3 regions of the Cereibacter sediminicola genome follow, and region 3 is predicted to be linked to each of the others. Evidence: riboswitches for the same ligand, from Rfam matches in the RefSeq annotation. Region 3 holds a riboswitch; each other region holds the start of a gene.
What was found. Region 3 has a riboswitch for cobalamin ahead of FG154_RS07865 (TonB-dependent receptor plug domain-containing protein). Riboswitches for the same ligand answer to the same signal wherever they lie in the genome.
Positions count from the first base shown of each region.

Region 1: another riboswitch for cobalamin. It lies ahead of FG154_RS13490 (energy-coupling factor ABC transporter permease); the one in region 3 lies ahead of FG154_RS07865 (TonB-dependent receptor plug domain-containing protein).
Region 2: another riboswitch for cobalamin. It lies ahead of FG154_RS17085 (hypothetical protein); the one in region 3 lies ahead of FG154_RS07865 (TonB-dependent receptor plug domain-containing protein).

Region 1 covers NZ_VDEK01000020.1:31,984-36,008, forward strand. The annotation lists gene FG154_RS13485 (cobyrinic acid a,c-diamide synthase CobB) at 1-740, opposite strand, end outside; cobalamin riboswitch at 826-1,030, opposite strand; gene FG154_RS13490 (energy-coupling factor ABC transporter permease) at 1,085-1,762, opposite strand; cobalamin riboswitch at 1,827-2,034, opposite strand; gene FG154_RS13495 (HMA2 domain-containing protein) at 2,397-2,792, opposite strand; gene FG154_RS13500 (heavy metal translocating P-type ATPase) at 2,973-4,025, opposite strand, start outside.
Region 2 covers NZ_VDEK01000034.1:9,751-13,775, forward strand. The annotation lists gene cobD (threonine-phosphate decarboxylase CobD) at 1-963, opposite strand, end outside; gene FG154_RS17080 (propanediol utilization protein) at 973-1,797, opposite strand; gene FG154_RS17085 (hypothetical protein) at 1,794-2,195, opposite strand; cobalamin riboswitch at 2,281-2,487, opposite strand; gene FG154_RS17090 (endonuclease/exonuclease/phosphatase family protein) at 2,529-3,548, opposite strand; gene FG154_RS17095 (molecular chaperone DjiA) at 3,549-4,025, opposite strand, start outside.
Region 3 covers NZ_VDEK01000008.1:84,693-88,717, reverse strand. The annotation lists gene FG154_RS07875 (ABC transporter permease) at 1-293, opposite strand, end outside; gene FG154_RS07870 (ABC transporter ATP-binding protein) at 295-1,359, opposite strand; cobalamin riboswitch at 1,681-1,881, shown strand; gene FG154_RS07865 (TonB-dependent receptor plug domain-containing protein) at 2,014-3,981, shown strand; gene FG154_RS07860 (ABC transporter substrate-binding protein) at 3,968-4,025, shown strand, end outside.

The DNA of each region.
Region 1 (4,025 bases), on a different contig from region 3:
GCGCGCGCCGCGGTGCGGATGGCGTCAAGGTCGGCGTGATCGCGCAGGAGCGCCGCGAGTCGCCCAATCGCCGCCTCCAGGTCAGGATGCTCGCCCGCCTGCACCAGCCCCAGGTGCCGCTCGGGCAGGACGAGATCGCTGCGCCTCGGCAGCGCGCCCAGCACCGTCAGGCCAAGCCGCGCCATCTCGCGGCGGATCATCACCTCGTGCCGCGCCCCCGCGACGTTGTTCAGGATCACGCCCGCGAAGTCCGGCGCCTCCGGGTGGCGCGCAAAGCCGAGCGCCGTTGCTGCGGCCGATTGCGCCTGCCCGCCCACGTCCAGCACCAGAACCACCGGCCAGCCGAAGCGCCGCGCGATCTCGGAGGCCGCCCCACGGCCCGAGCGCCCCGGGGTCGAGGTGCCGTCGTAGAGCCCCATCGAGCCCTCGGCGATCACCAGATCCGCCCCAGAAGCCCGCGACGCCAGCGCGCCCAGCAGACCTTCGCCCATCGACCAGCCGTCGAGGTTGAACGACGGCCGCCCCGCCGCCGCGAGGTGGAAGGCGGGGTCGATGTAGTCGGGGCCGTTCTTGAACGGCTGCACGACCAGCCCTTCGTCGCGGAAGGCGCGCAGCAGGCCCAGCGTCATCGTGGTCTTGCCCGATCCCGATCCCGGCGCGGCGATCATCAGCCCCGGCGGCCGGGTCATCGGTGGCACCGCTGCGCTGTCCCGCGCCGGCTGGGTCTTGTCGTCCTGCATCCGAACCTTCCCGTGTCGGCGGAACGGCATGCAGGGGCGGCGAGAGCCGGAAACCGGAACCCGTCGCCGGAACACCCCGTCCGGTCAGCGTCATGTCGAGCTGGCAGGTCTCCCGGCTTGCGGATCCCGGGCACGAAGCCCTGCGGTCGCCCCGCCTTCCCGGCCGGGGCCAGTGGCATCGGGGCAACCTCTCCGGTCACGGTCGCGGGGGCGGCGGCCCCTGGGCCTTGCGGCCTCTGGCCTTCCCTTTTCACCCGCAGGAAGCGGGCACCAGCATCGCGGCATCAAGGACCGTGCCCGGCCAGCGGGCACGGCGAAAGCGGCCCCCCGAAGGGGCCGCGGTGTCAGGCCGCGTGATGCAGCCGGTGGGTGAAGAGGCCGGAGCCCGCGAGGCCACGCAGCGACTTGGCGCCGGCAAGCACCGCCAGATCGGCCAGCGGCTCGATCAGCACCACCAGCATGTAGGCGCTGCCGAAGGCGAGGATCGAGGTCATGTTCTCGGCCCCGAACCCCTGGCCGAGGAAGGCCCAGAACGCCACCCAGGCCACCACGCCGCCCTGATAGGCGGTCGAGAGGGCCAGCGCCTGCCGGTAGTCGAGATCGACATAGGGCGTGTGCGGCGCGATGATCCGCCGGGCCAGCGCCTGCACGGCAAAGAGCGGCACCAGAAGCGTGGTGACGTTCATGCCGTATTGCGGCAGGTCGAAGGGCGCGAACAGCAGCCCCTGGATCAGGAGACCCAGCGCCAGCCCGATGGCCGCGGGCGCGGCGCCCAGGATCAGGAACAGGGTCGAGCCGAGGATCAGGTGAACCTCGGAGACGCCGACCGGATAGTGTGGAAGGATCTCGAAGAAGGCAAAGACCGCCGTGGTTGCAAGGGCGCTGCGCAGGGCCAGCGAGGCGAGGCCGGTTTCGCGCAGGGCCTCCCAGCCGAGCTTCAGCGCATGGCCGCCCGCGGTCGCCGCGGTGGCAAAGCCCAAAATGGCCTTGGCTCCGGTCACCAGACCGGGTTCGATATGCATTGTCGTCCTCCTGACCGTCATCCCCGACGGCGTTTGGGGTTGGGCCGGTGTACCGGCAGTGGCGGCGCGGATGCGCCCGACGGCAGGTCTCCTGACTCGCGGGTCGTGGCCGTCCCCGAACCTTCCCGGCCATCGGCCAGTGGTGTCCATCGGGGCGGCTCGCCGCTCACAGTTGCGGGGGCAGTCGCGGCATCGGGGTTGCCCCCTCACCGTGTTCCCTTTTCATCCCTCGGGCCTCGCGACCCTCGGGAACCGTCGATGACAGGGGGTGGCAGATCCGGGCCGCGCCGTCAATGCGCCGGCTGCTGCCCGATTGGTTGCGAACCTCATCCGCGACCTTTCGGCGCAGGGGGCGAAGGGCAAGGCATCTTGCCAGAACAGAAAGTCGCGCGCCGGGCCCCCTTGGCGGGTCCATGCAGGGACGAAGGCTCATTGGCGAGAGCAAGGGCGCCGATCGTCGAACGCTGGTTCGGAGCTTCGAGCGACGTCGTTCACGGGCGCGCGTCGGGACACAGCCCACTGGTGGCGTTATTGGCAGTCCGGATCTCCTGGCGCGAACCCGCGCCACGCACATCGATCAGAGCGAAACGCCCCGACCGATTGCGGGGCCGGGAAAGAGCCCGGTCGTGCGCCTTCAGCGTCCGAGCAGAACGGTCCGCAGGCTGTACTCGAGCGTCCGCTGCACGATGGTGGCGAACATCGCCTGTCCCACCATCTCGCCGACGCTGCGCGAGACGTTTTCGCCGATGCGGCCGCGGGCGGCGGCGGGCACCGGCGTCTCCAGCGGGACGCGGCTGACCTCGGGCGGCTCGCTGTGGGCACGCAGCACCTCGACCACCCGGTCGAGCGGGGCGAGGGCGCGATCGTAATGCACGACCACCGATGCCGCGGCGGGGTTGATCTCCACCCGCTCGACGCCCTCGATCGCGCGCAGGGCGGACACCAGAGCCTCGCGCAGGGTAGCAGCCTTCGGCATGCCGGGCACCCGGAAACGGGCGCGGCCCGGGACATGGTGGACGAAGTAGGACATGCCGTATGCCTCCTGAACTTGTGCCGGACCCCGACGGCCGGGACTGCATCTTACCCGACAAAAACCGTAGGAAACAAATCGGGGGCCGTCAATGTTCTTTTTCCGGCACAGGGGTCCGGGACGGCACATGAAAACGCGCGCAGCCCGGGCTGCGCGCGTTTTCAACGGGCATTGCCGTTTTCAGCGGCGTTCCTGCTCCGGCAGCCCGGCCCGGGCGAGCGCATGGGCCAGGAGCGCGATGGTCGAGCCGTTGTGCATGAGCGAGGCTGCGGCCGGCGCCAGCCACCCCGCCGAGGCCGCCGCGAAGAGGCCGGTATTCACCGCCATCGCGATCCTGAAGTTGGTGTCGATGATCTGCATGGCGCGCGTGGCGCCCTCGCGCGCATCGGCCACCAGCCCGATCCGATCGTCCATCAGGATGATGTCGGCCGTCGCGCGGGCAATGTCGGCGCCCAGCGGCATGGCGATGCCGACATGGGCCGCGGCCAGTGCGGGGGCATCGTTGATCCCGTCGCCCACGAAGACAACGCGCCGGCCTTCGCGCTTCATCGCCGTGACGATCTCGGCCTTGTCCTCGGGCTGAAGCTCGGCCAGCACCTGATCCAGCCCGAGCGCCGCCCCCATCGCCTCGGCCCGGCCGCGCCGGTCGCCCGAGAGCATCACGATCCGCGACACGCCCGAGGCGCGCAGCCGGTCGATGGTGGCGCGGGCGTCCGCCCGCAACTCGTCGCGCAGGCCGATCATGCCGATCGGCCGCGTGCCGTGGCCGATGAAGAGCACCATCTTGCCCGCCTCCGCCAGCCTGTCGACGGCGCAGCCGTGGGCGGCGAAGGAGACGCCCAGCTCTTCAAGGAAGCGGCGGCTGCCGAGGCGGACCATCGCCCCCTCGACCTCGGCGAACAGCCCGCGTGCGACCTCGGTGCCGACGTCGCCGTGCGGCAGGTGGCCGGTGCCCTCGCGCGTGCCCGCCGCCGCCACGGCCTTGGCCACGGGATGCGAGGAATGCTCCTCAATCGAGGCCGCCAGCGCCAGCAGCCGCCGCGCCTCCCAGTCGGGATCGAGCGAGATCACATCGGTCACCACCATCGCGCCGTGGGTCAGCGTGCCGGTCTTGTCGAAGACCACCGTGTCGATCTGAGCGAGCTTTTCCAAACAGGGGCCGCCCTTGATCAGCACCCCCGCCCGCGCGCCCTTGGCCATGGTCGCCCGCACCGCAACCGGCGTCGTCAGCTT
Region 2 (4,025 bases), on a different contig from region 3:
GGGCAGCAGAGCCGCGTCGAGTCGGGCCCATTCCGCCTCGCCCCCCGGCAGGCCGAGGCGGATCAGCCGGTCCGACCAGGGGAAGATCCGGCTCCAGATCCGGGCGTGGGCGAGATGCTCCTGCGCGGCGCGGGCATCCTCGGTCTCATAAAGGCGGAAGAGATGCGCGCCGCCCGCCAGCCGCCAGCCCATGCGGGCCGCCAGCGCGTCGAGCCGCGGCCCCTCCGCCGCCAGCCGCTCGGTGGTCGCGCGGGCCCAGTCGCGGTCCGACAGCGCCACCTCTCCGGCTGCGAGGGCCGGACCCGAAACCGCCCAGGGCCCGGCCATCCGCGCCAGCGCCGCAATGTCGAGGGCAGAGCCCAGCACGAAGCCAAGCCTCAGCCCCGCCAGCCCGTAGAACTTGCCGAACGAGCGCAGCACCAGCAGCCCTGGCACCCCCGCCTCGGGCGCAAGCGAAAGCTCGGGCAGCGGGTCGGCGAAGCTTTCGTCCACCAGCAGCCGTCCCACCCGTGGCAGCAGCGCGCGGAGGCTGTGGGGCGCATGGCGCCGGCCGTCGGGATTGTTCGGATGGACGAGAACGGCAAGGTCGGCGCCCGCCAGCGCCTCGAGATCGCCCACCTCCTCGACCTGCCAGCCCGACGCGTGCAGGCTGGCCGCATGTTCGTTGTAGGTCGGCCCGAGGATGCGGGCGCGGCCTGCGGGTGCCAGCCGCGGGACAAGCTGGATGGCCGCCTGCGCGCCCGCCACTGGCAGCATCGGCGCCTCGGTGCGGTAGGCGCTCCGGGCCGACGCCAGCAGCCGGGCCTCGGCGGCCGCATCGGGCAGCGACGTCAGGGCGCGCGGGGGCAGGGGGGGCACCGGGTAGGGCACCCGGTTGATCCCCGTCGAGAGGTCGAGCCAGTCCGCGACCGCGCCGCCGTAGAGCGCCGCCGCGCTGTCAAGGTTGCCGCCGTGGTCGCGCATGTTCCCTCCTCAGGCCCCGCCGATGCGGAAGCGGGTGATGCGGGAAAAGCCGGCTGCCTGCAATGCCCCCCCTGCTGCGGGCGGGACGGCGCCGGGGGGAAAGATCAGGGCCCGCGCGGGTCCCGTGTGCCCGATCGCCCAGCCAAGCGCGCCGAGGCGGGCGGCCAGGGCTTCGGTCGGATCGTCCGCCGGCCCCCTCAGCGCGAGGCAGCGGCGGGCCGAGAGGGTCGCGAGGCGCGCGAGGCCGGGAAGGTCGGCCGTGGCCCACCCCGCCACGAGATCGGCGATGTCGGGGAAGGACAGATCCGCCGGATCCGTTCGCTGGGACGCGCCGAAGAAGCCGCCGACCAGATCCATCCGTGGCAGGGGGCGCAGGTCGGCCAGCACGCGCCCCTCGCGCGAGGCCCAGAGGAGCCGTTCCGGCCGCTCGAACATCAGCGGGTCGCTGGCCCCTTCCGACGCGAGGCAGGCGCGCGCGAGGGTGCCGGTATCGGTGACACCCGCCGCCCGGAGGATCGCCACGCGGGCCGCGGTCGAGGCCCCCGCGCCACCGCCGGGCGGCAGGTCGAGCATGAGGCGGAAGCGCCCTTCCGCCCCTTGGGCCGCGGACAGCAGCCGGCGCAGGGCCGGCAGGGTGAGGATCCGCGCGCCCGGCTGTTCGAGGGCGAGCGGGCCGGGCATCCGAACCGCCTCGGCCCGCAGCGCAGAGCAGGGCAGCGTCACGAGCGCCAGCGGCCCCGAAGGGCCGAGCCGGCCCTGCAGGAACTCGCCCAGATGGCCCGCGACCTGCGCGAACCCTTCGGCTGCATCCGCCTCTGCCCTCGTCTCGATCAATGGAGCGCCGCCTCCGGCTGCAGGCCCGTCCGCGAGGGGCGCGCGGGCGCCGAGGCGAGGACCATCGCCGCCGGCTCGGCCGGAAGACCGCCCGCAAACGAGCCGCCGCCCTCGAGCAGCTCGGCCAGCCGCACGAGTGCCGGCGACCAGTCGCCCGGCTCGAGATCGCAGAAGAGTTGCAGCCCGCCCGTCGTCAGCCGGAACAGCGCCGTGCAGGGCCGGGTGCATCCGGTCAGGCGCACGCAGCCCTGCATCTCGAAGTCGGGCCCCACCAGGCCCTCGGTCGAGCGGGCGGAGTCCGCCAGATGCTCGATCACCGACAGGCCGCTGAGGCAGGGTTGGTGCCGGTGTCGGCACTGGGTCAGGCTGTAGGTCCGTCCGTTCCGCGTCACGATCATCGCGCCCTCCGCGCATCTTGGGGACGGGCAGGCGGAGGGGCGGCGCAGGCGCGCGCACCCTGCGCCCGGGACACCCCGCCCGGCTGTTACAGGTCCGACGACGGCAGGTCTCCTGACTCGCGGGTCTCGGCTTGTCCCGTCCTTCCCGGCCTGTCCTGGGCCAGTGGACATGATGGGACGCGCTCGCCGCCTACAGTTGCGGGGGCAGTCGCGGCTTGGGGCCGAACAGGCCCGCACCGCATTCCCTCTTGGCCCGGGGCTGCCCCCGGGAACCGTCTCGCGCACCATCGGCCTTTCCCGCGCCACGCGCAAGGCCCGCGCGGTCGCAGCCCGCTAGAGTTCGATGTCCAGCGTCACCGGGAAATGATCCGAGGCGGCAAGAAGCGCCTCCTGCAGTTCGGGGATGCGGAAGCAGTTGGGATCGTTCAGCGGATGCCAGATCCGCCAGCGCGGTCCCTTTTCGGCCAGATCGGGCGAGATCATGATGAAATCGAGCAGCGCCTCGAAATACTGGTCCTCGGGCGCGAGCCAGAAGCGCGCCGAGCTGGGCTGGATGCCGACCCGCTGGGTCAGGGCCATGCGCGCATGCGGCTCGTGGAGGCGCAACTCCGGCGGCTCGTCGAGGCCGAGCACGATCTCGATCCCCGAATGGCCGAAGAGCTTTTCATATTCGTCGAGCCCAGGTCCGTCGTTGAAGTCGCCCATCACCATCACGCTCTGGTGCCGGGCCAGGAGCGCGGCCACCCGCCTGCGGATCCAGACACATTCCGCCAACTGCTGGCGGCGGTTCTGGATCGCGATGCGGACCTCTTCGGCGCCGTTGCGCGCGCCGCGCCCGGCCTTGGACTTGGCGTGGACGCCGATCATCCGCAGCGCATGTCCGTCGGCGCGCACCGCCAGTTCCAGAGGCGGCTTGGAGAAGCGGATCGCCTCGGGCGCGGCATCCACGTCGATGTCGAAGCGGAAGATCTCGTCGAACCGCGGCGCCTTGGGGCTGGTCTGCGGGTCGTGCCGCGCCTCGATCCGCGACGGATCGAACAGAAGCGCGATCTCCTGATCGGTTTCGTTGGCAAAGCCCATGATCGCCTGCGAGGCGCGAAGCTCGAAGGTGCGGGCGAAGGTCTCGAGCGCCTTGACGGTCGAGCGCCGACGCCCGTGGTTCGGTGCCTCGATCACCATGATCGCGTCGGCATCGAGGGCGGTGAACACGATGCCGAGCGATTCGATCTGGTTCCGGCGGGTGATCTCGTAGCGTCCCGAGAGTTCGTTGTCGGCCAGAAGCCGCCCGCGGTCGTCAAAGAGCGCGTTGAACCACTCGACGTTGTAGGTCGCGATGCGCAGCCGCCGTCCCATTCACGCCGCCTGTTTCGCGCTGATCTCCTCCCAGGCGCGGTTGATGTCGATGAGCCGCCGCTCGGCCAGCTTCACCGCCTCTTCCGGGACGCCGCGCGCCACCATCCGGTCCGGGTGGCAGTCGCGGACGGCGCGCTTCCAGGCCGACCGGATCTCGGTCAGGGGCGCATCGTGCCCCACGCCCAGCACGTCGTAGGGATCGCGCGGCGCGTCGCCGACGAAGCGGGCGCGCAGCGCGCGGAAGCAGCGATCGCTCAGCCCGAAGATCCGGGCCACTTCGGACAGGAAGGCGTCCTCGTCCGGGTGATAATGGCCGTCCGCCACCGCGATGTGAAAGAGCCCCTCGGCCAGATCGGCGAGGATCTGGTCGTCGTCGCGGAACATGCGCTTGATCTTGCGGGCATAGGCATCGAACCCGGCCACATCCTGCCGCGCGAGGTTGAAGACGCGGGCCGCGTTGGCCTCTTCGCCGGGCGG
Region 3 (4,025 bases):
AAGCCCACGGCGAAGGTGATGGCCGTCGTCATCAGGGACAGCTTGACCGAGCGCCAGAAGATCGCAAGATGCGCATCGGCAAGGCTGACCTCATCCGAGAAGATGTCGCGGGTGAAGAACACCTCGAACCAGGCCTCGGACGAGAACTCCCAGATCACGCCGCCATACTGGCCCTTCTCGAGAAAGCTGTAGATCAGCACCACCAGAAGAGGCCCCGAGGCCGCGAGGAAGAGGATCGCAAGCGCGGGCGCCGAAAGGAGCCAGCCGCTGCGCGCGCTGTCGCGGCGGGCCATCTCAGTCCCCCAGGAGCTGCACGGCGCCCGGCGCAAAGCGCAGCCCCGCGGGCTGGCCGGGCTCCAGCCCCGGATCGCCCGAGGCGCTGCTCTGCAGCCGTGCCACCACCTCCGTCCCGTCGGCCAGCGCAAGATGGCAATGGGTGTCGGTGCCGAAATAGACCAGATTGCGGATCGTGGCGGGCAGGGCGCCCGGCTCGTCCGGCGGCACGAGGCGCACCTGTTCGGGGCGCACCGCGACCGTCACCCGCCCTTCGGGCCCGCCCTCGACCGCGAGTTCGCCCCCCGCCTCGAGCGTGACGCGCCCGCCCGCGTGACGCGCGGGCAGGAAGTTCGTCTCGCCGATGAAGCTGGCCACGAAGCGGTTGGCGGGCCGCGTGTAGATCTCGCGCGGGGGGCCGATCTGGAGGATGCGGCCCGCGCTCATCACCCCGATCCGGTCCGACATGGTCAGCGCCTCCTCCTGGTCGTGCGTCACGAAGACGAAGGTGATCCCGGTCTCGTTCTGAAGGCGCTTCAGTTCGATCTGCATCTCCTTGCGCAGCTTGAGATCGAGCGCCGAGAGCGGCTCGTCCAGCAGCAGCACCCGCGGCTGCGGCGCCAGCGCGCGTGCCAGCGCCACGCGCTGCTGCTGCCCGCCCGACAGCTGCGCCACCCTCCGCCCCGCCAGCGCCTCGAGACGCACGAGCGCCAGCATCCGCGCGGTGACATTCTCGATCTCGACCCGCGGCTTGCCCTGCATCCTGAGCCCGAAGCCCACGTTCTCGGCCACCGTCAGATGCGGAAAGAGCGCGTAGCTCTGGAAGACGGTGTTGATCGGGCGGCGGTTCGGCGGATCGGCCGTGATGTCGCGCCCGTCGAGCAGGATCGCCCCCGAGGTCGGCGCCTCGAATCCCGCGATCAGCCGCAAGAGCGTGGTCTTGCCGCAGCCCGAGGGCCCGAGCAGGGTGAAGAACTCGCCCCTGCGGATGCCGACCGACACATCGTCCAATGCGCGAACGGCCACCTCTCCCTGCCCGAAGGCCTTGACGACATTGCGCGCTTCGACGGCTGTGGGTGCGGTCAAGGAGGGCCTCCGTGCAGGTCTTGTCACGAGGTTAGGCGGCGGCGCGGCGCGAAAGCAACCGTCGTGCTCGCAAATCGACCAAAGGGGCAGGGTGCTGCCTCGGGCCGCCACGACGCGCACGGTTTCTGCGCAGCGTCTGATCGACGCCTGGTGTCCTGCCGGGGCGCACCCGGACGCAGCCGGAAGTGTGTCGATCATGTGCCGGATCCGCTCGGCCGGGCCGCGCTGCGAGGCGTTCAACTGGGCCCGTCCCGAACCGGAGCGGCAGGGATCGACCCTTGGCCGCTGCACATGGCGCGCTTGACAGCGACGACACTTGTCCTATTGAGAAACGGCTTCGGTTCCGGCGTCATGGCCGGATGAAAAGGGAACGCGGTGAGGGGGGGTGTCTTCCGAATCCGCGGCTGCCCCCGCAACTGTAGGCGGCGAGCGACGACCGATCACGCCACTGGGTTTTCCCGGGAAGGCCGGTCCGAGCGAAGACCCGCGAGTCAGGAGACCTGCCGGAGCGATCACCCTTTCCCGCACGCGGGGCGCGTGCGGGAGGCGGTCCATCCGCTTCAGGTGACGCTTTCACCGTCGGCGGAGGGGCCTCCCTTTCCAAGGACATCGACAGACGAACCCGGGGATGACACCCCGGACGGAGAGGGACAGATGAAGAAGACAGCCGTTTCCCTTCTGGCACTGCTGGCCGCCGGCCCGCTGCCGCTTCAGGCGCAGGACATCGCATTGGACGAGATCGTGGTGTCCGCGAACCTCAGCGAGACCGAGGCGAGCCGCACGGGCGCGACGGTCGAGGTCGTGACGGCAGACGACCTGCGTTCAACCGGCGACCTGCGCTTTTCCGACGTGCTGCGCCGCCTGCCCGGGGTCAGCGTGAACACCCGCGGCGGGATGGGCAGCCAGACCGGCATCGCGATCCGCGGCGCCTCGCAGAACTATGTCGGCGTCCTCGTGGACGGGATCGACGTCACAGATCCGACCGCTACGCAGGTCGCCTTCGACTTTGGCCAGTTGACCACTGTCGACGTATCGCGCCTGGAGGTGCTCAAAGGCAGCCAGTCGGCGCTCTATGGCTCGGGGGCGGTGGGCGGCGTCGTCACGATCACCACGCTGCGTCCGACCGAGGAGGGCACGCACCAGTCCGTCGCGGCCGAGATCGGCAGCCAGAACACCGTGGCGCTTTCCTACGGCATCACCCATCTTTCGGACGATTGGGAAGCCGCGCTGACCCTGTCGCATGTCCAGTCCGACGGCTTCTCGAACGCGAGCGAAAGCGATGGCAACACCGAGGCCGACGGCTACGAGCTCGACCGCCTGTCGTTCCATGTCGCCCGCACGCTGCAGAACGGGGTGCGGATCGGCCTCAACGGTTTCACCGAGAAAAGCGAGAGCGAGTACGACCCGGGTTATTATCTGCCGTCGTCGTTCCTTGGTCGGCGTCTGACCTTTGACGAGATCCTCGCGTCCGAGGTGCGGCTGGGCGATGGCGAAAGCTACGACGAACGCCTCGAACGAAGCTCGACCGGCCTTCGTGCCTTCGCGGAGTTTGACACCGGGCCGGTGAGCCACTCGGTCAGCGTCACCGATTTCCGCACCGAACGCACCTATTTTGAGAACGAGGTCGGGCCCGATTACCTCGACTATGACATCGCGACAGGCACCTATGGCACCAGGATCGTCCAGACAGAGAACACCTACAAGGGCCGGCGGACCGGCGTGAACTGGCAAGGCGGCTTCGATCTTGCCGGCGGGCGGATGATCCTTGGCGCCGACTGGAAGAACGAGGACTTCGATCAGCGTTTCGACTGGGATGATCTCTCAGCTGACAGCTCGACAACCGGGGTTCTCGGCGAATTCACCCGCAGCCTTGGCGACCTCGACCTGACGCTGTCGCTTCGGCATGAGGATCACTCGACCTTTGGCGGCTTCGACTCGGGCCGCTTCGCGCTGGCCTACCGACTGGATGAGGCGACGATCCTGCGGGCTCAGGCCGGCACCGGCTACCGCGCGCCATCGAACTACGAGTTGTTCAGCGACTTTGGGTCGGCCGATCTCGACCCCGAGCAAAGCCGGAACGTTGATCTTGGCATCGAGCATGCGTTTGCCGAAGGGACATCGCTTCGCGCCACCGCCTTCTTCCTCGAGGTCGAAGAACTGATCGACTTTAATCCGAACGCCATGGGCTGCGCCGTCGGTCGGGGCTGCTACAGCCAAGTTCCGGGCACGTCGCGGCGCAGTGGTCTGGAACTGTCGGGCACACTGGCGCTGACCGAGACGCTGGGCTTGGCCGCAGCTTATACCTACACCGACAGCGCAACCAACGCCGCGACCACATGGGCCAGCGTGCCGCGGCATCTGGTGGCGGTCGAGCTGACGTCGGATCTGACGCCGACGCTGCATGGCCGGATCGGCCTGACCACGGCGATGGACCGTCCTGACGACTTCGGCACTCCGGTCGAGAACTACAGCCTCGTCGATGCCACGCTGACCAAGGATCTCGGCGCGGGACGCGAGGCCTATCTGCGGGTGGAAAACCTGTTTGACGAAGAGTATGAACAGGTTCCGGGCTACGGAACCTCGGGGAGGGCTGTCTTTGCGGGGCTGCGTGCGCGCTTCTAGGCGGCTTGCGCTGGCGGTGGTGGCGGGGATGGCCGCCGCCGCTC